2 regions of the Sulfitobacter sp. SK025 genome follow, and region 1 is predicted to be linked to the other one. Evidence: riboswitches for the same ligand, from Rfam matches in the RefSeq annotation. Region 1 holds a riboswitch; the other holds the start of a gene.
What was found. Region 1 has a riboswitch for thiamine pyrophosphate ahead of thiD (bifunctional hydroxymethylpyrimidine kinase/phosphomethylpyrimidine kinase). Riboswitches for the same ligand answer to the same signal wherever they lie in the genome.
Positions count from the first base shown of each region.

Region 2: linked by a shared signal. The riboswitch ahead of thiB (thiamine ABC transporter substrate binding subunit) and the one ahead of thiD (bifunctional hydroxymethylpyrimidine kinase/phosphomethylpyrimidine kinase) in region 1 are both predicted to bind thiamine pyrophosphate.

Region 1 covers NZ_CP025808.1:1,778,274-1,790,354, reverse strand. The annotation lists gene bioB (biotin synthase BioB) at 1-589, shown strand, start outside; gene C1J04_RS08705 (thioesterase family protein) at 666-1,469, opposite strand; gene C1J04_RS08700 (arsenate reductase/protein-tyrosine-phosphatase family protein) at 1,665-2,507, shown strand; gene C1J04_RS08695 (ArsJ-associated glyceraldehyde-3-phosphate dehydrogenase) at 2,514-3,512, shown strand; gene arsJ (organoarsenical effux MFS transporter ArsJ) at 3,509-4,762, shown strand; gene C1J04_RS08685 (TRAP transporter permease) at 4,799-6,736, opposite strand; gene C1J04_RS08680 (TAXI family TRAP transporter solute-binding subunit) at 6,838-8,028, opposite strand; TPP riboswitch at 8,590-8,690, shown strand; gene thiD (bifunctional hydroxymethylpyrimidine kinase/phosphomethylpyrimidine kinase) at 8,758-9,564, shown strand; gene C1J04_RS08670 (FAD-dependent oxidoreductase) at 9,561-10,556, shown strand; gene thiS (sulfur carrier protein ThiS) at 10,540-10,737, shown strand; gene C1J04_RS08660 (thiazole synthase) at 10,739-11,512, shown strand; gene C1J04_RS08655 (thiamine phosphate synthase) at 11,509-12,081, shown strand, end outside.
Region 2 covers NZ_CP025808.1:514,609-526,689, forward strand. The annotation lists gene C1J04_RS02365 (AMP nucleosidase) at 1-576, opposite strand, end outside; gene ade (adenine deaminase) at 573-2,375, opposite strand; gene C1J04_RS02375 (glycosyltransferase family 4 protein) at 2,497-3,762, shown strand; gene C1J04_RS02380 (SDR family oxidoreductase) at 3,775-4,629, shown strand; gene C1J04_RS02385 (exopolysaccharide biosynthesis protein) at 4,644-5,228, shown strand; gene C1J04_RS02390 (thiamine ABC transporter ATP-binding protein) at 5,229-5,921, opposite strand; gene C1J04_RS02395 (thiamine/thiamine pyrophosphate ABC transporter permease ThiP) at 5,908-7,464, opposite strand; gene thiB (thiamine ABC transporter substrate binding subunit) at 7,440-8,417, opposite strand; TPP riboswitch at 8,452-8,551, opposite strand; gene aroC (chorismate synthase) at 8,644-9,744, shown strand; gene C1J04_RS02410 (DMT family transporter) at 9,846-10,823, shown strand; gene C1J04_RS02415 (cyclase family protein) at 10,935-11,882, shown strand; gene C1J04_RS02420 (branched-chain amino acid aminotransferase) at 11,964-12,081, opposite strand, start outside.

The DNA.
Region 1 (12,081 bases):
GCTGTCGCCCGAGCAGGTGACCAAGCTCAAGGAGGCCGGGCTCGATTTCTACAACCACAACATCGATACCTCGCCCGAGTATTACGCCGAGATCGCCTCGACCCGCACGATGGAAGACCGCCTTGAAACGGTGGAACATGTGCGCAAGGGCGGGATCAAGGTCTGCTGCGGCGGTATCCTTGGGATGGGCGAGGCAGAAGCGGACCGGATCAGCATGCTGGTCACCCTCGCCACGCTGCCCAGCCACCCAGACAGTGTGCCGGTGAACCTGTGGAACGCGGTCAAAGGGGTGCCGGTGCAGGGGAAATCCGAAAAGGTCGACCCTTTTGCGCTGGTCCGGCTGGTGGCCTTGGCGCGTATCCTGATGCCCGCCTCGGTCGTGCGTCTCTCCGCAGGCCGCACGGGGATGAGCGACGAGCTGCAATCGCTGTGCTTTCTGGCGGGTGCGAATTCGATCTTTGTGGGTAACCAGTTGCTGACCACCGAAAACCCCGCCACGTGGAAGGACAACGACCTTCTGCAACGGCTCGGCATGCATGTGGCACCGGCCAAGCCCGCGTCCAGATCGGCCAAGATCGCGGCGCAGTAGATCCGCCCCTTACACGTGCAAAAGCCCGGCCTGATATCCTCGGGCCGGGCTTATCGTATCGGACGACAGCGTGGCGTCAGGCGAAGATAATCACCGACTGCATGCCGTCTGCGACCATATCCCCATCCGTATTCCAGACCCGCATCACCTGAGAGCTGTAACCGCCGTTGCCGGCGGTCAGCTGCGTCTCCATCATATACCAGCCGTCGCGGGTATTGGCGTGATCGGACAGCAGGTTGATGATCCAGTTCATTGATGAATTCGGCCCCGGTCGCGTCATCATCGGGAAGGCCGCAGGGGGCAGCACGTCGCCAATGGCTATCAGCCCCTCAAGCGTCCCCCACATCGCCGGATCACGGTGCCGCGCCCAAATCCGGACATAGCCGCGATCCGCACCGGAGAACGGCAGGCTGCCCTCGATCAGCTTGACCTCGAAGTTGACAAAGAACCGCACCGGCGGGTGTTTCAGCGCAGGCGGGAAATAAGAGGGCGTGTCGTCCGGCCCTTGGGGGGCGGCGGGCGCGGTATGGCCGACGCTCAACTGGCTTTCCTGCGCATGACCGAAAGAAAACGTGCCCGTTGCCGCGACCTTGCCGTCGATTTCAGCGCGGGTGGCGATGGTGGTGATATTGCGCCCTTCGCGCAGCACCTCTGCATGGATCGTGGGCGGCTGCGACACGGGCGCGGTAAAGTTGATCAGCGCCGACCGCAGCGCGGGCAGATCGGGGCGGTCCCGACGGGCCGCGTTGACCAGCAAGGCGCCGGTAAATCCGCCAAAGGCCGTACGCCCCTGCGCCCAGTTCTCTGGCACCTGATAGCGCGGCGCGGTGCCGTCCTGCTCTGCTGTGGCCAATACCTCGGCTAGGGTCACATCTGTCATGTCGGGTCCTTTATACGTCTGTCACCGCGCGCGGGCGCGCTGTAGCCCAATCGATGCCCGCAAAGCCAAGGGCGCGCAAGACACCCTGCCCCTGAAACGCCACGTCACCCAAAACGCACCCCCGCGGCAAAAAACCTTTGGCGGGATCGAATAGAGGTGTTGACGTCTAATTTGTATTTCACATATTCATGAAATATGAAATCACTACTCACAGATCGACTCGCCACCCTTAGCCACCCGCAGCGGCTGGCCGTGTTTCGCCTGCTGATGCGGCGCTATCCGGATGCCTTGCCTGCGGGGGAAATCACGCAGGTGCTGGCGCTGAAATCCAGCACGGCGTCGGTATATCTGTCGGCGCTGACGCAAGTCGGGCTGATCTCGCAGCGGCGCGACGGGACGCGGCTCTTGTACACCATCAACCTTGATGCGGCGGGCGAGGTCGTATCGGGGTTGTTCGTGGATTGTTGTCGGGGGCGCGCTGATCTCTGCCCGCCCCCGTTCTCTGACCTCATTAACAGGACGCAGATGATGACCCAGACAAAATTCAACGTGCTTTTCGTGTGTACCGGCAACTCCGCCCGCTCCATCTTTGCAGAGACGATCCTGCGTGACATGGCGGGCGACCGGTTCACCGCCTATTCCGCGGGCACCCTGCCGCGGTCCGAGCTTAACCCCCTTGCGGTCGAGATGCTGCAAGCCAAGGGCCACAGCATCGATGCGCTGCGGTCCAAACATATCTCTGAATTCCAAACCGCCGATGCGCCGCAGATGGATTTCGTCTTTACCGTCTGTGACCACGCCGCAAACGAGGAATGTCCCACCTGGCCCGGCCAGCCCGTGTCGGGGCATTGGGGCATGCCCGATCCCGTCAAAGCCGAAGGGACAGAAGCGGAACGCCGGCTGGCCTTCCAACAGACATATGGCGCGCTGCACAACCGGCTGCTGGCCTTTACCGCCCTGCCTTTCGACGCGCTGGACCGCGCTGCCTTGCAAAAACGGGTCGATGCCATCGGGGCCGACCCAGTGACCACAGGATAAACCACCATGACAACCTATGCTTTGAACGGCCTTGGCCGCATCGGAAAACTCGCCCTGCGGCCCTTGCTGGAACAGGGGGCCAAGATCGCCTTTATCAACGATGCCGTTGGCGACCCCGAGATGCACGCCCATCTGCTCGAATTTGATTCCGTCCACGGGCGCTGGCCTGCGACCTTCAGCGCAGAGGAACATGCGATCACCATCGACGGCACGCGTATCCCCGTGACCAGCACCAAATCGATCACAGATCTGCCGCTGGAGGGGGTGGATGTGGTGATCGACTGCACCGGTGCGTTCAAGACAGAGGCCAAGCTTGCCCCCTATTTCGAGGCGGGCGTGAAAAAGGTTGTTGTCTCTGCCCCCGTCAAGGACGGGCCGACGGCGAATATCGTCTATGGCGTGAACGACGACAGCTATGATCCAGCCGCGCACAGCATCGTCACCGCGGCGAGCTGCACCACCAACTGCCTCGCCCCCGTCGTCAAAGTCCTGCTGGAAGGGATCGGGATCAAACACGGGTCGATCACCACGATCCATGACGTGACCAACACGCAAACCATCGTGGACCGCCCCGCCAAGGACATGCGCCGCGCCCGATCGGCGCTGACCAACCTGATCCCCACCACCACAGGGTCCGCCACGGCGATCACGTTGATCTATCCGGAACTGACCGGCAAGCTGAACGGCCACGCCGTGCGGGTGCCCCTGCTGAATGCGTCGATCACCGATTGTGTGTTCGAGGTGGAGCGTGAGACGAGTGTGGAAGAGGTCAACGCCCTATTCAAAACCGCCGCCGAGGGGCCGTTAAAGGGCATTCTGGGCTTTGAGGAACGCCCGCTTGTGTCGTCGGATTACACCAATGACACCCGCAGCGGGATCGTGGATGCGCCATCGACGATGGTGGTGAATGGCACGCAGGTCAAAGTCTATGCGTGGTATGACAATGAAATGGGCTATGCGCACCGTCTGGTGGATGTGGCGCTGATGGTGGGCGGCAAGCTGTGACACGCCCTGCCGGTTTTACCGCCTATATCACTGTCACCGCCGCCTATTGGGCCTTTATGCTGACCGATGGCGCGTTGCGGATGCTGGTGCTGCTGCATTTTCATACGCTCGGCTTCTCTCCGGTACAGCTGGCCTATCTGTTCGTGCTCTACGAGATCGCGGGCGTGGTCACCAACCTGTCGGCGGGCTGGATCGCGGCGCGCTTCGGGCTGACCTCGACGCTCTATGCGGGGCTGTCGTTGCAAGTGGTCGCGCTGCTGGCGTTGACACAGCTTGATCCGGCATGGAGCGTCGCCGCCTCGGTCGTCTTTGTCATGCTGGTGCAAGGGCTGTCGGGCGTGGCCAAGGATTTGGCCAAGATGAGCTCTAAATCCGCGGTCAAGCTGCTGGCCCCCACCACGGGGGGCGGCTTGTTCCGCTGGGTCGCACTGCTGACCGGATCAAAAAACGCGGTCAAGGGCGCTGGCTTTCTGCTGGGAGCGGGGATGCTGGCGCTGCTGGGGTTTGTGCCGTCGACGTTGGTGATGGCGGCGATCCTGTTTGTGATCCTGATCGGCGTCGTCATCGGCATGCCCGCGGGCCTGCCGGTGGGGCGCAAGGATGCCAAGTTCACCGAAGTCCTGTCCAAAAACCGCAATATCAACTGGCTCAGCGCCGCGCGGCTGTTCCTTTTCGGGGCGCGCGACGTTTGGTTTGTCGTGGGCATCCCGATCTATTTCTACGCCGTGCTCTCCGATGGCAGCGTGGAAAGCAAGCGGGAGGCTTTCTTTATGATCGGCAGCTTTATGGCGGTGTGGACGATCCTCTATGGGGCCGTGCAAAGCTGGGCCCCGAAGATACTGCGGGCCACAGGCCGGACCGAGGGCGACACGCTCGCGCAGGCCCGCCACTGGAACCTTGCGCTGGTCGTCGTGCCTGCCCTGCTGGCCGCGCTGGTCTGGATCACGCCTGCGCCATCCCCCGCGTTGACGGTCACGATTGTCCTCGGTTTGCTGGTGTTCGGTGCGATTTTCGCGGTGAATTCGGCGCTTCATTCCTATCTGATCCTCAGCTTTACCGATGCAAAGCGGGTCACGATGGATGTGGGGTTCTACTATATGTCCAACGCGGCCGGTCGGTTGGTAGGCACGCTTTTGTCAGGCTTCACCTATCAACTGGGGGGGCTGGCGCTTTGCCTTGGCACCGCGGCGCTGATGCTGGCGCTAAGCGCCTTGGGGACGGCACAGCTGCGCCCCTCGCAAACGTCATGAACTGCGGCGCGCGGGGATGTCCCCGCGCGCCCAATCTCAAGGGACCGCAACCACGCCGTTGCGGTTGTCCCGCCAGATCAACGCGACAAGCGCCGCCGAGGCGACCCCCGCGATCAGCGTCGTCGTCAGCCCCGGAAAGCTGAAGGCAAAGCCCGCGATCCCCAGCGGCAGGCGTAGCCAGGGCCGCACCATACCGACGCCCAGCAGATAGCCCTCAAGCCCGCCGGACAGCAGCGTGATGCCGATGATGATCGACGGCAGCACATAGATCAGCGGCGTCAGATCGCCCTGCAGCACCAGCGCAGGCTGGAACAGGAAGAACAGCGGCACAAAGTAGATCACCACCCCCAACCGCATCGCGGTGAAAGAGGTCAGCATCGGCTTGGCCCCCGCAATCGTCGCCGCCAGAAACGCCGCAGCCCCCACCGGAGGCGTGATCACCGATAGCATCGCGTAGTAGACGATGAAAAAGTGCACCGCGACCGTGTTCAACCCGCCGATTTCGATGATCGCGGGCGCCAGCGTCACCGCAAGGAAGATGTAGGCCACAATCGCAAGCCCCGCCATCCCCATGATAAAGCAGGCCAAAACCCCAAGCGCGATCACGAGATAGACGTTATCCCCGCCCAAAGCGACCAGCCCCGAGGTCATCGACCCTGTCACACCGGTGATGGTCAAGGCGCTGACCACGAATGCAATCGGCAGGATGATCGCTGCGGTCTGTGTGACCAGCGTGCCCACCTGACGCAGGGTTTCAAAGATGCGCGCAGGTGTCATCATGGTCTCGCGTTGCAGGAAGCTCAGCGCGATCATCAGCGCACTGGCATACCACGGGGCGTAATACTCCCACCGCATATAGAGCAGGCCCCAGACCAGAAAGATCATGACCAGCAGGAAGGGCCAGCCGCGCTTCATCACCTCGCGGGCCGAGGGCAGGTTTTCGGGTTTCATGCCCACCAGCCCCTTGCGCGCGGCATAGGCGTCGACTTGCAGGATCAGGCCAAAGTAGAACAACACCGACGGCAGGATCGCAGCCACCATCACGGTCGCGTAGTCCACACCGATGGTGATCGCCATGACAAAGGCAATCGCCCCCATCACCGGCGGCATCACTACCCCGCCGGTCGAGGCACAGGCCTCGATCGCGCCAGCGTAATGGGGCGGGTAGCCGACCTTTTTCATGGTTGGAATGGTGATCGACCCGGTGCCCGCGATGTTCGAGAAAATCGACCCCGACAGCGACCCGAAAAAGGCGCTGGCCACGATCGATACTTTCGCAGGACCGCCGCGGTACTTGCCAAAGCCCGCATTGGCCAGATCGATAAAGAACTGCCCCGCCCCCGTGGCGATCAGCACGCCTGCAAAGACCAGAAAGCCCAGCACGATCTCGGCCACGATCTTGGTGGTGATGCCCATCAACCCTTCGGTGCGGAAGACATGCGCCTCGATCATGCGTTCAAACGTATAGGGGATGCCCATCAGCAAACCGGGGAAGTAATCGGCCACCAGCGGGTAAAGCCCCAGCACCAGCACCACGAGCAAGAAGGGGATGCCCCCCGACCGGCGCGCGACTTCAAGCATCAGCAGCCAAAGCACGACGCCCGCGTAGAAATTCGTCCAGCCCGCCTGCACGATCTCCCATGCATACATGGAGAACCACATACAGATGCCAAAGCCCACGGCGGCCGCAACGATGTCATAGATCGGCACATGGGTGTGCGATTTCACCGCTGGCAGCGCGATGAACGCCGCCGCAAGGAAGGTGCCGATAAAGACCCAGTAGTATTGCCCTTCAAGCAGACGCCGCCCGCCGATGGGCACGCCGAATACATAGGCCAGCCCCATCCCGAGGCCAAAGGTACACAGCAGCACGAAAGCGATGCTGGTGAACGAGAATAATCCCCCCAGTCGCGTCGTCTCGGACGAGGGTTCGACAGCCGTTTCAGCCGCCGGAGGGTGTTGTGTTGCTGACATGGAAGATCCTGAAAATAAAGGCGCTGTGGCAGTGTCTTAGGAGGACGGAGCACGCTGTGCTCCGCCCTGTCTTATGCCGTCGATGACGGTCCGGCGCGGCGTTACAAGCGCGAGCGGAACGGCTCCAGCCCGTCGGTGTGCTTGGCCAGAATGTCGAGATACTCCTGGTTCTCGAAATTCATCTCGACGCCCTGCTCCATCGCTTCTTTCATGCCGGCGTTGCGTGCCGCGATCCACGCGTCCATCTTCTCGATGGCCTCGTTGTTCCAGGCATCGTCTTCTTCGGTCCACGCCCCGATTTCACGCAGGTATTTCACCGTGCCTTCGTGCACCGGGATCGGGTTGGCATCCAGGAAGTTGCGGAAATGCTCCAGCGACATGCGGGTCGCCAGCGCGTGCGATCCTTTGTAGTTGTCGTGGGATTCATTGATCCACTTCGCCATGTTATAGACGAAATCCTCTTCTGCGGTGACCGGCACGGCATAGACGAAGTTCGACGTCATGGACTCGACACCCTTGGCGGTGCTCACCCCCATAGAGATGGTCGAGGGGATGGTCATGGGGCGGTAGCTCAGGTAGCCGTCCCAGCCTTCTTTGTTGGCGGGGTCCATCGGCAGCCAGCGAATGCCACCCGGTGCGCCTTCCATTTCGGACAGGACGGAAGAGATCGGCGAGCAATAGGCCACGTCGGACTTCCCCTCGACGACGGAACGACAGTTTTCACCGTAGCTGGAGGCCGGGACGAATTCGATCTTTTCCTGTGCTTCCTCGGGCGTCATGCCGATAAAGGCCGGCAGGGCTTGGGTGATTGCCGCGACGATTGCGGGCGAGAACACACCCGAGGTGACCCGCACGCCGCCTTTGCCGATATCTTCAAGGCTTTGCAGCTCGGAATCGCCAGCCACAACAAAGCCCCAAGGCGTGTCGTTGTGGTGCCACAAGATCCGCTGCGGCATGGGTTTCGCCGAGGCGTAGCCGCCGACCCCTTCCGCTTGCAACGCCATTTCCGACGCTGCAACCGACGCGATCGACACGTCTTCGCGGTCGGTCAAACGTTTGTAGCGCATGGGCTCGCTGTCTTCGGGAACGATCCGCACGGTGGTGCCGGTTTCCTTTTGCAACGCAGGCCCCCAACCGTTGGTCGAGGCAAAGCTGCCTGTCGACGTGCCCGGCGTGGCAATCACGAGCATGCGCGGCCACTCATACTCCTGCGCCATCGCGACGCCCGAAAGCGCCATGGATACCGCAAAGGACCCGACAGCGGCCTTGGCAAAACGTGTCATATTCTTCATGTGGTCTCTCTCCCTGTTGTACATCTTTGGATTGTTCGGGATCGCAGAATCACAGGCACCGCAAAAGCTGCGGATGCCCATGCGCCGGACGCAGATGTGATCTTTGCAGATGTCACGCAGCACCTCCCAATGCTTGTCGCGACGCGTCCGGTACGACCCGTAAAAACGGGCCAGAAAACGCATCCCCCCGAGTGTCGGCCCCCTCCTCCCGAGGGTATCCGACTCAATCTGTCAATCAGCCTAGGGGCAAGATATTTCGATGCCAATACCGCAGAACAGAACTTGATACCGCAGCCGCGCGGGGTCTTTGCGCGATCACCCCTAGTTTGCTGATGCCAAAGGGTTAACACCGCAGAATATGGGAAATGTGACGTTACGTTGCTTTGGGTTACGAGGCGTTGTTTCGGCTGACAATCGTCAGGAGGGCTGTCCAAACCGCGCCCGATTTGCCCAAAATATCGCCACCTTTGGTTGAATATTTTGCGGCTTGCACCGTTTGTCGAACTTGGCTACGCCTAAGGTAACGACGCTGCACGTCCCCACGGGGGGCGCAGTTCCAACATCTATCCGTCGGGGTGCCCTAGGGGGCTGAGAGGTGCGTGCACCGACCCGTCGAACCTGATCCGGGCAATACCGGCGTAGGGAACGGGTATCTTTGTGCAACGGCCCTGGGTCCACGCCACAAAGCTCATTCTTGCGTCTGCTTGCCCACCACCGAAAGGCGAGCATGTGACCAAGACGACCCCCATTTCCCTGACCATCGCGGGATCCGACAGCGGCGGCGGTGCCGGTATTCAGGCCGATATCAAGGCGATGTCGGCCAATGGTGTCTATGCTGCCAGCGTGATCACCGCCGTGACCGCGCAGAACACGCGCAGCGTCAGCGCGGTACACGAGATCCCCGCCCCCATCGTCGCGGCCCAGATCGATGCGGTGCTGTCCGATCTTTCGGTGCAGTCGATCAAACTGGGCATGTTGTTTTCTCCGCAGATTATTCAGGCGGTGGCCGCTGCACTGTCCGCGTTTCGGGGGGCCGTCGTGGTTGATCCGGTGATGATCGCAAAATCCGGCGATGCCCTGTTGCAAGAAGACGCCGTCGCAGCGTTGATCGCGGATATCCTGCCGCGCGCCGATCTGCTGACCCCCAACCTGCCCGAAGCCGCCCGCCTGTTGAACCAGCCCGAGGCCGACAGCGCCGACCAGATGGTCACGCAGGCCCGTGCGCTGCTAAAGATGGGCCCGAAGGCGGTGCTGATGAAGGGCGGCCATAGCGCGGGCAATATCTGTAGCGACGCGCTGGTCACCGCAGAGCGTGTCACATGGCTCAGCGCGCCGCGCATCGACACGCGCAATACCCACGGGACGGGATGCACCTACGCCGCGGCCATCGCCGCGGGGCTGGCCCACGGCAACCCCCTTGGCGCGGCGGTACAGGCCGCCCATGACTATCTGCACCGCGCCATCATCGCCGCGGATCAACTTGATATCGGCACGGGCCACGGGCCGGTGCATCACTTCCACGCGGTCTGGTCATGACGCAGGTCACCATCATCGGCGCGGGCGTCGCGGGGCTGTGTACCGCGCGTGTCTTGCTGGATCGCGGGATGCGCGTGCATCTGATCGACCGCGCCCGCCAGCCCGGCCCGCAAGGGTGTTCTTGGTGGGCTGGCGGCATGCTCGCCCCGTTTTGCGAAGGTGAAAGCGCCGAGGAACCGGTGATCCGGCTGGGCCAAAGCGCCGCGGATTGGTGGGGCCAACACACCACATCGCTGCGCCGACGCGGGTCGCTTGTAATCTCTCCGGCGCGGGACAGCAGCGATCTGACCCGCTTTGCCCGCCGCACGACAAGCCACCAAACCCTGACCGGCGCAGAGATCGCGACGCTTGAACCCGACTTGGGCGACCGCTTTGCCAAAGCGCTCTATTTCCAGACCGAGGCCCACCTGTCGCCCCGCATTGCGCTGGCAGAGCTATGGCGCGGGCTGGTGGCCGATGGGGCCAGTTTCGAACAGGGCGAGGCCGCCCCCGAAGCGCTGGCGCAAGACGGCATCGTCGTTGATTGCCGCGGCTATCACGCGCGCGCCGATCTGCCCGATTTGCGCGGCGTGAAGGGGGAAATGGCGCTGCTGTCCTGCCCCGATATCGCGATCACCCGCCCTATCCGCGTGCTGCACCCACGTGTGCCGATCTACCTCGTGCCGCGCGGTGACGGGATCTACATGCTCGGGGCCACGATGGTCGAAGGCCGCGCCGGTGCCCATGCCAGCGTGCGGTCCGTGCTTGAACTGCTGAGCGCGGCCTACGCACTGTCCCCCGCCTTTGGCGAGGCCGAGATCCTAGAGATCGGCGTCGACAGCCGCCCCGCCTTCCCCGACAACCTGCCGCGCATCGAACGGCAGGGCAATCTGATCCGCGCCAACGGTCTGTATCGCCACGGTTTCCTGCTCGCCCCCGCGCTGGCGACCATGGTGGCGGACCTGATCCTTGACGCCAAAACACCGGAGATTTTCCATGAAACTACAGCTTAACGGTGCCCCGCTCGACAGCGACGCGCCCACGCTCGCCGCCCTGCTAGAGGCCGAAGGATTTGGCGGCGCGAAAGTCGCTACCGCCGTCAATGGCAGCTTTATCCCCGCCAGCCTGCGGGCCAGCCACCCCCTGTCCTCCGGCGACAGCATCGAAGTGCTCGCCCCCATGCAGGGAGGCTAAGATGCGCCCCTTTTACGGAGAAACCCTTGCCAATGGTCTGATGCTGGGCACCGCGCAATACCCCTCGCCCAAGGTGCTGTCAGACGCCTTTGCGCGCAGCGGGGCGGCGGTGGCGACGGTCTCGCTGCGGCGCGAAAGCGGACGGGATCGCGCCGGTCAGGATTTCTGGGAACTGATCCGCGCGCTTGACGTCCATGTGCTGCCCAACACCGCCGGATGTCACAGCGTGAAAGAGGCCGTCACCACCGCCCATATGGCCCGCGAGGTGTTCGACACACGCTGGATCAAGCTCGAGGTCATCGGCGAGGAGGACACGTTGCAGCCCGATGTCTTCGGTCTGGTCGAGGCCGCCCGCATCCTGAGCGAGGACGGGTTTCAGGTCTTTCCCTACACCACCGAAGACCTTGTGGTGGCGGATAGATTGCTGCGGGCGGGCTGCGAGGTGCTGATGCCCTGGGGCGCGCCCATCGGGTCGGGGATGGGACTGAACAACCTTTTCGGGCTGCGCGCCATGCGGGCGCATTTTCCGGACGTGCCGCTGGTGATCGACGCCGGCATCGGCCTGCCGTCCCACGCCGCACAGGCGATGGAGCTGGGGTTTGACGCGGTGCTGCTGAACACCGCTGTCGCCAAAGCCGGTGACCCCGCCGCCATGGCCGAGGCCTTTGCCACCGCGATCCGCGCCGGACAGCTTGCCGCCGATGCGGACCCGATGCCGCCCCGCGATATGGCCGCGCCCTCTACCCCCTTGATAGGAAAGGCGTTTCTGGAATGACCCTGGACCGTTTCTACCCGATTTTCGACAGCGCCGCCTGGTTGGAGCGGCTGGTGCCCCTTGGCATCAAACTGGTGCAACTGCGGATCAAGGACACGCCCGCCCCTGCCCTGCGGCGCGACATCCGGCAGGCCAAGGCGATCTGCGCCAAACACGACAGTACCCTCGTGATCAACGATCACTGGCAGATCGCGCTCGACGAGGGGTGTGATTTTATCCATCTGGGACAAGAGGATCTGGACAGCGCCGACCTGACCGCCATCCGCGATGCGGGCGTACGTCTGGGCATCAGCACCCACGACAAGGCCGAACTGATCCGCGCCCTAGACCTGCGCCCCGATTATATCGCCCTCGGCCCGATCTACCCGACGATCCTGAAGCAGATGAAGTGGCACGCGCAGGGGCTGGACCGTCTGCGCGACTGGCGTGAACGGGTGGGGCAGACCCCGCTTGTGGCCATCGGTGGCATGTCGGTCGACCGCGCGGCGGGAGCCTTTGATGCCGGTGCCGATTGCGTCGCGGCGGTGACCGACATCACGCTGAACCCCTCGCCCGAGGATCGCGTCACT
Region 2 (12,081 bases), 1.3 Mb from region 1:
CAGCCGTGCCAGCGAATAATCGACGCGCTGCGCGGTGAAGGGGGCCAGCGGGCGCACGTTGTCCAGCGGCAGATAGGTGCCGTTGACGATGTCGTCATTGGTTGTGCTCAGGTCCGGCACGTCAAACACATCGCGCAGGGTGAAATCCGCGGCACCTTCCTGCGGGATCGTCACGCTGTCGTCATTGCTGACCGCGAAATGCACGGGGATCGGCGTGTCGGATACCGCGATGGTCACGGGCTGGCCGTGGTTTTCGATCAGCAGACGGATTTGTTGTGTCAGGTAATGTTTGAACAATTCCGGCCGCGTGATCGTGGCCGAGAAGGTGCCGGGGGACGACACATGGCCGAACGACAGCCGTGAATCCACCTGCGCATAGCTGGAGGTGGTAAACCGGATCTCGGGGTAGAAGGCTCTGATCCGCGTTTCCGGGGCGGCGCTGTCCATCGCCTTCTGGAAATGCGCGCTCAGGAAGCCTGTCGCTTGGCTGTATAGCTCTATCAGCCGTGCAACGGCGGCAGCAGCATCGGTGAACTGTTCGGCGGGGCGGGCGTCTGGGGTCAGGATTCTGGTCATGAAACAGGCTCTAACAAAGGAATAAATTCAAAACTGCGCACATCAACCAAGCCGAGGTCAGAGATGCGCAATTCGGGAATGACAACAAGCGCAAGCAGTGAATGCTGCATATAGGCGTTGTTCAGCGTGCAGCCACAGTCGCGCATTGCCTGCATCATGGCTTCGGTCTTGGCGGCGACGTCGGAGGCGGGGTTGTCGGACATCAGGCCAGCGATCGGCAGCTCGACCATGGCCAGCTCTGCCCCGTCCTTGAAGATGGTGATCCCGCCGCCAACCTCGCGCAGACGGTTCGCGGCCATCGCCATATGCTCGGTATCGGTGCCCACCACGATCATGTGGTGACTGTCATGCGCCACGGTGGACGCCATCGCCATCGGCCCCTGATAGCCAAAGCCAGACACCAGCGCGTTGACGACAGTGCCGGTACCGCGGTGCCGTTCGACCAGTGCGATCTGGCACACTTCGCCCGTGGACTGCACGCGCCCTTCGGTCACCGGCAGCTCGAATTTCAGCGCGCGGGTGGGGGCCTGATTCTCGACCACGCCGATGACATTCGCGGTGACGGCATTGGCCCCCGCAGGTGCGGTGATCTGGAAATCATCCGCGCCAAGGGCTTTGCCCATGTTGACGGTCTGCCGCGCATGGGGCGGCCAATCGTAATGCGGGCAGTCTACCAGACACGCGCCATCCTCTGCCACGATCTGCCCCCGCGCGATCACCGTCTCGATGGGGAGTGTCTTAAGGTCAGAGGTCAGGATCACATCGGCCCGCCGCCCGGGCGTCAGCGACCCGATCTCGCGTTCCAGCCCAAAGTGGGTCGCGGTGTTGATCGTCGCCATTTGCAGCGCGACCAACGGGTCGCAGCCGCAGTCGATGGCATGGCGCACCACGCGGTTCATATGACCGTCATTCACCAAGGTGCCGGAATGGCAGTCATCGGTGCACAGGACCATGTTGCGCGAATCCAGCCCTTTTTCGGTGATCGCGGTGATCTGTGTTTCAACGTCATACCACGCGGACCCCAGCCGGATCATCGACCGCATCCCCTGACGCATCCGCGCAATGGCATCCGCCTCGCAGGTGCCCTCGTGATCATCCGCAGGGCCGCCCGCCACATAGGCCGCAAAGGCGGGCCCCAGATCGGGGGAGGCATAGTGCCCGCCCACGGTCTTGCCCGCGCGTTGCGTTGCGGCAATCTCGGCCAGCATCTTGGGGTCGCCCGCGGTCACACCGGGGAAGTTCATCATCTCGCCCAGACCGATAATACCGGGCCAGTGCATGGCCTCGGCGACATCCTCTGCCGTGATTTCAAAGCCGGTGGTTTCCAGACCGGGGGCGGATGGCGCACAGGACGGCATCTGGGTGAAGATGTTCACCGGCTGCATCAGGGCTTCGTCATGCATCATGCGCACGCCTTCCAGCCCCAGCACATTGGCGATCTCATGCGGGTCGGTGAACATCGACGTGGTGCCATGGGGGATCACAGCGCGGGCAAATTCCGCCGGCGTCAGCATACCGCTTTCGATGTGCATATGCCCGTCACACAGGCCGGGGATCATATAGCGGCCCTTGGCCTCGATCACCTTGGTCGTGTTGCCTTTGCAATGGCTGGCGTCCGGCCCGACAAAGGCAATGCGCCCCGCCTTGATCGCGATATCATGGTCCGGCAGGGTTTCGCGCGTGTGGACGTTGACCCAGATACCGCCGGTGATAATCGTATCCGCAGCGCTGCGTCCTGCCGCAACAGCGACCAGTTGATCGGCCACATCGGGCCACGAGGGGAATGTGTGTTCTTTCATACCTGACGTTGACACGAAGATCGCCCGAGGTTCAAGCCAGAGCCGTCCAGCGCCGTGGCGTTTGCACTGTCCGTGCTGACTGGGCTAACTGTCTGCAACCGACAGGACATAAGGCGACCCCATGAAGATCATGTTTGTGCACCAGAATATGCCCGGCCAATACCGCGAGCTGGTGCAATGGCTGGCCGATCAACGCACACACCAGATCTATTTCCTGACCCAACGCAAAAATCCGCCCCGTTTTGATGGCGTCGAGACACGGGTCTACAAGGCGCATCACAGACCGGCAGAGACTGCCTATGGGCTGTCGAAGAACTGGGAGGAATCTACCGGCAACGGCTTGGGGGCCGCCCGCGCGGCCAAACAGATCGAGACCCGCGAAGGGTTCAAACCCGATATCGTGGTGGGGCATGTGGGCTGGGGGGAGCTGACGTTTTTCAAGCAGATCTGGCCCGATGTCCCGATCATCGGCTTCTTCGAGTATTACTACAGCGATACCGGCGGCCCTGTGGGGTTCGACCCCGAAGACCCCGTGACCGAGAATACCCCCTTTCTGTTGCACGCGCGCAATGCCGTGCCGCTGGCCAATATCGAAACCGTCGATGTCGGGCTCAGTCCGACCTACTGGCAGCGCGACCGTTTTCCGCAAAGCTTTCATCGCAAGCTTTATGTTTGTCACGACGGGATACGCACAGACCAGCTGCGCCCCGATCCGGCGGTGACGCTCAAACTGGGGCGGATGGATCGCGCCCTGACCAAGGATGACGAGGTGCTGACCTTTGTGTCGCGCAACCTTGAACGCACGCGGGGCTTTCATGTGTTTATGCGCGCATTGCCACGCATCCTGAAGCAACGCCCCAATGCGCGGGTGTTGGTGGTAGGGGGCAACGACACCTCTTATGGCGGCAAAAGCAAACACCCCGGGGGCCTCCGCGCCGAGATGGAGGCAGAGGTGGGCAAGCACGTCGATTGGTCGCGGGTGCATTTTCTGGGCAAGCTGTCCTACGAGGATTACCAGAAGGTGATACAGATCAGCCGCTGCCACCTTTATCTGACGATGCCATTTGTGCTGTCGTGGTCCCTGCTCGAGGCGATGGCGATGGGCGCGACGATTGTCGGCTCTGACGTGGCCCCCGTGCGCGAGGCGATTACCCATGGCGAAACCGGTCTGCTATGCGATTTCTTCGATCCCGATGCGCTGGGCGATCAGGTGGCGGATGTTCTGGGCAATCCGGCGGCCTATGCGCATCTGGGCCCGGCGGCGCGGGCGCATGTGGTCAAAACCTATGACTTCCTGACCAAATGCCTGCCGGAACATATCGCGCAGATGAATGCATTGGTCCCCGAGGGGCAGCGGATCGCCTTGCCCCGGACCCCCACCACATAGAAAGGACGCCTCATGGAGAAAACGCTGCTGTCGATCGGGCATGGCTTTAGCGCGCGCGCCCTTGCCGCACGGCTGGTGCCGCAGGGCTGGCGCATCGTCGGCACCACGCGCAGTCCCGACAAGGCAGATGCCATCGCGGACACAGGCGTTGAACCCGTCGTCTGGCCGGGGGCCGATCTGGGGGCGTTGATCGCGCAGTTTCCCAATGTGCTCGTCTCGGCCGGACCGGACAGCGCAGGCGATCCGGTCTTGAATGCGGTCGAGGATGCAGTCACCCGCGCCGCGCCCGATCTGCGGTGGGTCGGCTACCTGTCGACAACAGGGGTTTACGGCGACCACGACGGCGATTGGGTGGACGAGGACACGCCGCTGACGCCATCGACCAAACGCGGACGCGCCCGTGTCACGGCAGAGGCACGGTGGCAGGCGATCCCCGATCTGCCGCTGCATATCTTTCGCCTCGCAGGGATCTATGGCCCCGGACGCGGCCCCTTTGCCAAGGTGCGGGCCGGAACGGCGCGGCGGATCATCAAGCCGGGGCAGGTCTTCTCTCGTATCCATGTCGAGGATATTGCCCAAGCGCTTGAGCTGTCCTTGCAGCGGCCCGACCCGGGCGCGGTTTATAATCTATGCGACGATGACCCCGCGCCGCCGCAAGACGTGATCGCCCACGCGGCAGAGCTGCTTGGCCTTCCCGTGCCCCCCGCGATCCCCTTTGATCAGGCCGATATGACCCCCATGGCCCGCAGCTTTTACGCGGAAAGCAAGAAGGTTCGGAACGACCGTATCAAGCAGGCGTTAGGCTGGGCACCGCAGTTCCCCACCTATCGGGCCGGGCTGGCGGCATTGCTTGCACAAGACAGCTGACCTTTGGGGGGTATATGCACAATATCGAGGAGCGTAGCCTCACCCATCTGCTGGACGGGATGGAGCAAGCGGCCAGCCGCGAGATGGTCACGATCAACGATGTGCTGAACGAATTCGGAGAGCGGTCCCTGCTCCCGTTCATTCTGCTGGCCGCGCTGCTGTTGGTGTCGCCGCTGTCCGGTGTCTTTGGTGTGTCCAGTTTCATGGCGATGGTGATCATCGTGCTGTCGGCGCAGGCGGTCTATGGGCGCAAACGTCTGTGGTTGCCGCAGTTCCTGCTGCGCCGCGAGGTCAAGTCATCGCGGTTGCTGTTCTGCGTGCGGTGGCTGCGCAAGCCCGCGGCGTTTTTTGATCGCCACTCGGGCAAAAGGCTCCAGTTTCTGACGACAGGGCCGATGCGTCTGCTGACGTTGGTGACCTGCGTGATTCTGCCTGTGGGCTGGCCATTGCTTGAATTCGTGCCCTTCGCATCGTCCTTCGGGGGCGGAACGGTGGCGCTGTTCGCCTTTGGCCTGTTCACCCGCGACGGGCTTTATGTGCTGCTGGGGTATCTGACGATCCTGCTGACATCGCTGACCTTTTACGCCGTCATTTTCTGATTACCCCAGATAGGCGCGCAGCGCGTCAGGCGGGTTGTCCATCAGCGCTGCGGCAGGCTGCGGCGGATGCGCGGTGCCACCTTCGACAAAGATCACCTGATCCGCGATGCGGCGCACGTCCTCGGGGGCATGGGTGACCATGATCAACGCGGCTTTGGTCTCTGCGGCGAGGGCGGCCACCAGATCCAGCATGTCGTTGCGCAGGGCGGGGCCAAGTGCGGCAAAGGGTTCGTCGAGCAGCACAAGCGGGCGGGCTTGCACCAGCACCCGTGCGAGGGCCACACGGCTTTGCTGCCCGCCGGAAAGCTCGGAGGGTTTGCGCCCGGCCATCCCCTGCAGCCCGACACGATCAAGCGCCTCGTGTACACGGGTTTGGTCCGCGGTGCCGAGCCGCAGGTCGGGGCGCAGCCCCAGCCCTACATTCTGCATCACGCTGAGATGGGGAAAGAGGTTGTTATCCTGAAAAAGCATCGTCATCGGCCGCGCACCGGGGGCGGCTTGGGTGATGTCTTTGCCCTGCCACAGCAGCCTGCCGGACCTGAGCGGAATGAACCCGCAAAGCGCCCCCAGCAGGGTGGACTTCCCCGCACCCGAAGGGCCGATCACCGCATAGGTCTGCGCGGGCGCAAGGCTCAGGTCGGCGTGCAGGGTAAAGCTGCCTTGGGTGATCTGCGCGGTCTCAAGCGTCAGCATGCCAGCGCCCTCCCTTGTCGAATATCCAGAAAATCCCAAGCGACAGCGCCAGCAGGATCAGGGCCGCACCGGCCGCGGCCTCCATCCGGTAGGCCCCCATCAACCGGTACATCTGCAGCGGCAGGGTGGCACTGTCGGGGTCGGCGAACAAGGCGATGACCCCCAGATCCCCCATCGACAGGGCACCGGTCAGCCCCGCGGCAAAGCCGATCTGCGGGCGCAAGCGTGGCAGGATCAGCCAGCGCCAAAGCGGCCATCCGGTCAGCCCCAGCATCTGCGCCTGCCGGCCATAGATCTGCACCGTGTCGCGCAACCGCGGCACCAGAATACGCAGGGCAAAGGGCAGGGCCATCAGCGCATTGACCAGCGCCGTGACGGGCAGGGCCAGCGCAAAGGGGCTGGCGACAGGGTTGATCAGAATGAACCAGCCGGTGCCGATCATCAGCGGAGAGGCCGCAAGCCCCAAGAGGCCCACGGCCTCTACCCCGCCGCGGGCGCGGGTCGCGATCCATCCGGCAAGGGGCAGGGCCAAGGCCAGCAATACCACCACGCTGATCAGCGCCACGATGAGTGAGGTGCCCGCCGCCTGCCACACGCTGGCGGGCATTTGCGGCAGGCCGATCACCCCGCGCAGCACGACCGAGGTCAGGGGCAGCAGCAGAAACCCCGCTGCCAATGTGATGAACAGCGCGTCGAGCCACCGTTGCAGCCCACCACGTGCGTCCCAGCGGTGCAGGGGGCGGTCCTGCCCGCCGCCCAGACTGATCGCGGGGATGATCCACAGCGCCAGCGCGGCGGTGCTGCCGGCAAGGCCAAGCTGCACCAGCGACAGCAGCGCTGCACGGTTCAGGTCAAAGTCGAAACGGAACGCCTGATAGATCGCAAGCTCGATCGTCGTGGCGCGGGGACCGCCGCCGAGGGTCAGCGCCACGGCAAAGCTGGTCAGGCAGATCACAAAGATCAACGCCGCGGTGCCGGGCAGGATTTGCCGCAGGAGGGGAAGCTCGATGCTGCGAAATACCGCGCGCGGGGTCAGGCCAAGCTGTGCGGCCAGCCGGAACCGTTCCGCGGGCACGGTCTGCCACGCCTGCAACAAAAGCCGCGTGGCCAGCGGGAGGTTAAAGAAGACATGTGCCAGCACCACACCGTGCAGCCCGTAGATCGTGATGCCGGGCAACCCGACCGCCGCCAGCGCCGCATTGAGCCAGCCCGCGCGGCCAAAGACCGCAAGCACCCCCAGCACGGCGACAATCACCGGCAGGATGAACGGTGCCCCCAGCAGCGTGACCAGCAGCCCGCGCCCGACAAAGCGCCGTCGCGCCAAGGCGCGGGCGACAGGGATTGCCAGCACGGTAGACAGCAGGGCGGAAAGCGCGGCCTGTAGCACGGTAAACCGGATCGCGGACCAATCGGCCGGGCCAAGCCCGCTGCCGAACTCGGCCCGCCACAGCACCGCCCCCACCGCAGCAAGGATCAGCGCCGCAACCAGAATGGCGGCGCTGATGCCGGATTTCGTGCTTATTGCGACAGCGCGGAGAGCCATTCGGCCAATGCTTCCTCGCGCAGGGCGGGCACGTCATCGTTCGGGATCAGCAACGCCTTGCCCGGTTCGATCAATTGTTCAAAGCCTTCGGGCAGCCCGCCTTGGGGCGTGACGGCAGGGTACATCCAGTTGGTCGTGGGCAGCACCGATTGCGCCGCGTCCGATACCATGAACTGCATGAACTGATCGGCCAGCTCGGGCTGGTCGCTGCCCGCCAGTTTGCCGACCACTTCGATCTGCATGTAATGGCCTTCGTCAAAGGCGGCGGCGGCTTTGGTCGCGTCCTCTTCGGCGATCAGGTGGTAAGCGGGGGATGTGGTATAGCTCAGCACCATGTCGGCCTCGCCCTCAAGAAACAGGCCGTAGGCTTCGGACCAGCCCTTGGTCACGGTCACGACGTTATCCGCCAGACCTTCCCAGATCGCAGGGGCCTCGTCGCCATAAGCGTCCTTGACCCACATCAGCAGGCCCAGACCGGGGGTAGAGGACCGCGGGTCCTGAATCACGATCTTGAGGTCACTGTCGGCCAGAGCGCGAAAATTCGCGGGCGGGGTCAGATCGACGTTATGGACAAAGGCGAAATAGCCCCAGTCATAGGGGGCAAAGCTGTCGTCTTCCCATGTGACCGGCAGGTCATAATCCGCGTTCACTGTGGCGGGCGCGAACAGCCCTGTCTCCTTGGCCGCCGCGATCAGGCTGGTATCAAGCCCCAGCACCAGATCGGCGTCAGACCGCGCGCCTTCGAGCTTGAGCCGCGCCAGCAGCGCCGCGCCATCGCCCATACCGACGAATTTCAGATCGCAGGCGCATTCGGCCTCGAAGGCCGCTTCGATCACCGGGCCGGGGCCCCATTCGGCGACAAAGCTGTCGTAGGTATAGACCACCAGTTCGGGCGTCTCGGCCCATGCCTGCGTGGCGAAAAGCGTGGTGGCAGCAAGTGTAAGATACTTCATGGCATCCTCCAAAATGCGGCGTCAGAAAGCGTTGGAGGTGTATCCAGACCTTCCCTCCGCCGGTGTTAACCGGTTCAGGTTCAACGGGTCCGTGCGCGCACATCTCAGCCTGTCAGGCCCCCCGAGGTATCTTGTCGGTAGAACGCCTGTCGTCCGCGCGCAAGGTGAAACCCCTTGAGGCATGGTGCAGCCCCCGTTAAGGATCACCGCCAAAGGAGCACCGCCCATGTCGATCAACAGCTTTGGCCATCTTTTCCGCGTGACCACCTGGGGCGAAAGCCACGGGCCTGCTTTGGGGGCCACGGTGGACGGCTGCCCTCCCGGTGTGACGATCACCGAAGAGATGATCCAGCACTGGATGGACAAACGCAAACCCGGCCAGAACAAATACACCACGCAGCGCCGCGAGGCGGATGAGGTGCGGATCCTGTCGGGCGTGTTCGAAGGTGTCACCACCGGCACGCCGATCCAGCTGATGATCGAGAACACCGACCAGCGGTCGAAGGACTACGGCGACATCAAGGACAAGTTCCGCCCCGGTCACGCCGACATCACCTATTTCCAGAAATACGGCATCCGCGATTATCGCGGGGGCGGGCGGTCCTCGGCACGTGAAACCGCGTCGCGTGTGGCGGCGGGTGGCCTTGCGCGCGAAGCGATCAAGGCGATTGCACCGAATGTGCAGATCACCGGCTACATGGTGCAGATGGGCCCGCACAAGATCGACCGCGATGCGTTCGATTGGGACCAGATCGAACAGAACCCGTTCTGGGTGCCCGACGCCAAAGCGGCAGAAGAATGGGCGGCGTATCTGGACGGTCTGCGCAAATCCGGATCCTCCGTCGGTGCGATCATCGAGGTGACAGCGCGCGGCGTGCCCGCCGGCCTTGGCGCGCCGGTCTATGGCAAGCTCGACACCGATCTGGCCGCCGCGATGATGAGCATCAACGCCGTCAAAGGCGTGGAGATCGGCGAAGGCATGTCCGCTGCCATGCTGACCGGAGAGCTGAACGCGGACGAGATCAGCATGGGCCCCGACGGCCCTGTCTATTCGTCGAACCACGCGGGCGGTATTCTGGGTGGCATCAGCACCGGTCAGGACATCGTGCTGCGTTTTGCGGTCAAGCCAACGTCAAGCATCCTGACCACGCGCAAGACAATCACCAAGACCGGCGAAGATACGCAGATCATCACCAAAGGCCGCCATGACCCCTGCGTCGGCATCCGCGCCGTGCCGGTGGGCGAAGCGATGATGGCCTGCGTCCTGCTTGACCATATGCTGCTGCACCGCGGTCAGGTCGGCGAAAACCGCGGCATCATCGGCTAAGTCACGCGGAACGCTTGGATTTTCCGCGTGTTGGCGGGAATACGACGTGCAAGTTGACGCGGGGTCTTGCAACTTGAAACCTGCGGGCGCAAGCATGCGCCATGCAAAGCACCACGACAGAGCACCGCCCCGGCCGGGCCATCGCCCTTAAACTGGGGGCGGTCTTTCTGTTCTCGGTCATGGCGGCCCTCATCAAGATCGCGACGGCCACCGTGCCCGCCGCCCAAGCCGTGTTTTACCGTTCGTTCTTTGCCTTCCCGATGATCATCCTGTGGCTATGGCAAAGCGGCGACCTGCGCGACGGGCTGAAGCCCAGCAATCTGATGGGCCACGTCTGGCGCGGCGTTTTCGGGACCACGGCGATGGCGCTGACCTTTGCCGGGCTTGGCCTGCTGCCCCTGCCAGAGGTCACCGCGATCGGCTATGCCACGCCGCTTTTCACGGTAATCTTCGCCGCGATATTTCTGGGCGAACAGGTGCGTGTGTTCCGACTGTCTGCGGTGGCCGTGGGGCTGATCGGCGTGCTGATCGTTCTGTATCCCCGCTTTACCGTAGGCGGGGATAGCGTGTCGCAGCTTGCCATGCTGGGGGCGATGATGGTCGTTGCCGCGTCTATCATGCGCGCGCTTGTCCAGATCCACGTGCGCCGATTGGTGCAAACCGACAGCACGGCGGCCATCGTGTTCTATTTCTCGCTCACCGCGACCTGCCTGTCGTTCCTCACGCTGCCCGCAGGCATGGTGATCAACTGGGAACCGCTATGGTGGGTGAACCCCGGTTGGCAAGTCTCGGCACTATTGATCCTGTCGGGTATGATCGGCGGGGTATCACAGATCATGATCACGGCTTCTTACCGCTTTGGCCCGGTGTCGATGCTCGCCCCGTTCGACTATGCCTCTATGCTGTTCGCGGTGTTGATCGGCTGGGTGCTTTTCAGCGAAATCCCGACGCCTGCAATCCTGATCGGTGCCGGTCTGGTCATCGCCGGCGGTGCCGCGATCATCTGGCGGGAACGGCAGTTGGGACTGGATCGATCCAAATCCAAGGCCAGCAGCACGCCACAGGGGACGCCCAGCTGACCGGTTGAAATTACGTGCCCTGATTGAATTTCATGTTAGCCTAACCCTCTAGGGTGTGGAGCAGCGGATATCCCGTCGGTGCTGCACCCTGTTTTCTGGGAGGGAAGAAAGATGAAATTTACCAAGATTATCGCAACTGCCTTGTCCATCGGTGTCGGGGCATCTGCCGCATGGGCGCAAGACTGTGACCATTCGCATTGGGGCCCTGACGACCAGCTGGGATCGGCGAACCTGATCTCGACCGAGCGCACGTTGGAGGCCGCCAAGCTGATCAAGCAGGGGAAATCGATGCCGCTTGGGATCGTGATCGGGCCGGATACACCTGCCTTCCCGCCCCGTTCGCTGAGCCTTCAGGTGGTCCAGCCGAACCAGCACGGCGGCCAAAAGCTGTCGTCCTTTGGCTATGAAGGCAATTATAACGACGATCTGCTGCAAACCTGGATCGGTATCGGGTCGCAGTTGGACGGGCTTGGGCATCTGGGCGAAGACGGGATGTATTATAACTGCCTGGACGAAAAGGAAATCTCGGCGATCAGCGGCCTGACCAAATTGGGGACGCATGCCGTGCCGCCCTTGGTCGGGCGTGCCGTGATCATCGATATGGCCAAGCACATGGGCAAAGATGTGTTGGCCGCCGGAGAGCATTTTGGCGAGGCAGAGATTACCGCCGCGATGGAGGCGCAGCAGATCACGGTAAACGAAGGGGATATCGTGCTGTTTCACACGGGCTGGACCGACGGCATGATGGAAAGCGACCCGACGGCCTGGGGGTCCACCGAACCGGGGCTGAACAACGAAGGCGCGGTGTTTATGGCGTCGATGAACCCGATGGCCGTGGGTGCAGACACATGGGGCCTAGAAGCCATTCCACCGAAAGAGGGGGACAAGGTGTTCTATGGCCACGTCACGCTGCTCAAGGACAACGGCATCTATATTCTGGAGACGATGAACACAGGACCGCTGGTCGCTGAAGGCGTGCAAGAGTTCATGTTTGTGCTCGGGCAGCCGCTGATCAAAGGCACGGTACAGGCGATGATCAATCCGGTCGCGCTTTACTAACACGACGTGCTGCACCGCAGGCGCGGGCACGAAAACGGCGCGGGGGGGAACCCCTCGCGCCGTTTGTTTTGATTGGGCAGTTCAGGACCGGACGAGCTTTTCGTAGTCTTCCGAAATCTCGCGGGTGAGCGCGCCGACCTCGAAGGTGTAGTCGCCGATCTGTCCGACGGGTGTGACCTCGGCCGCGGTGCCGGTCAGC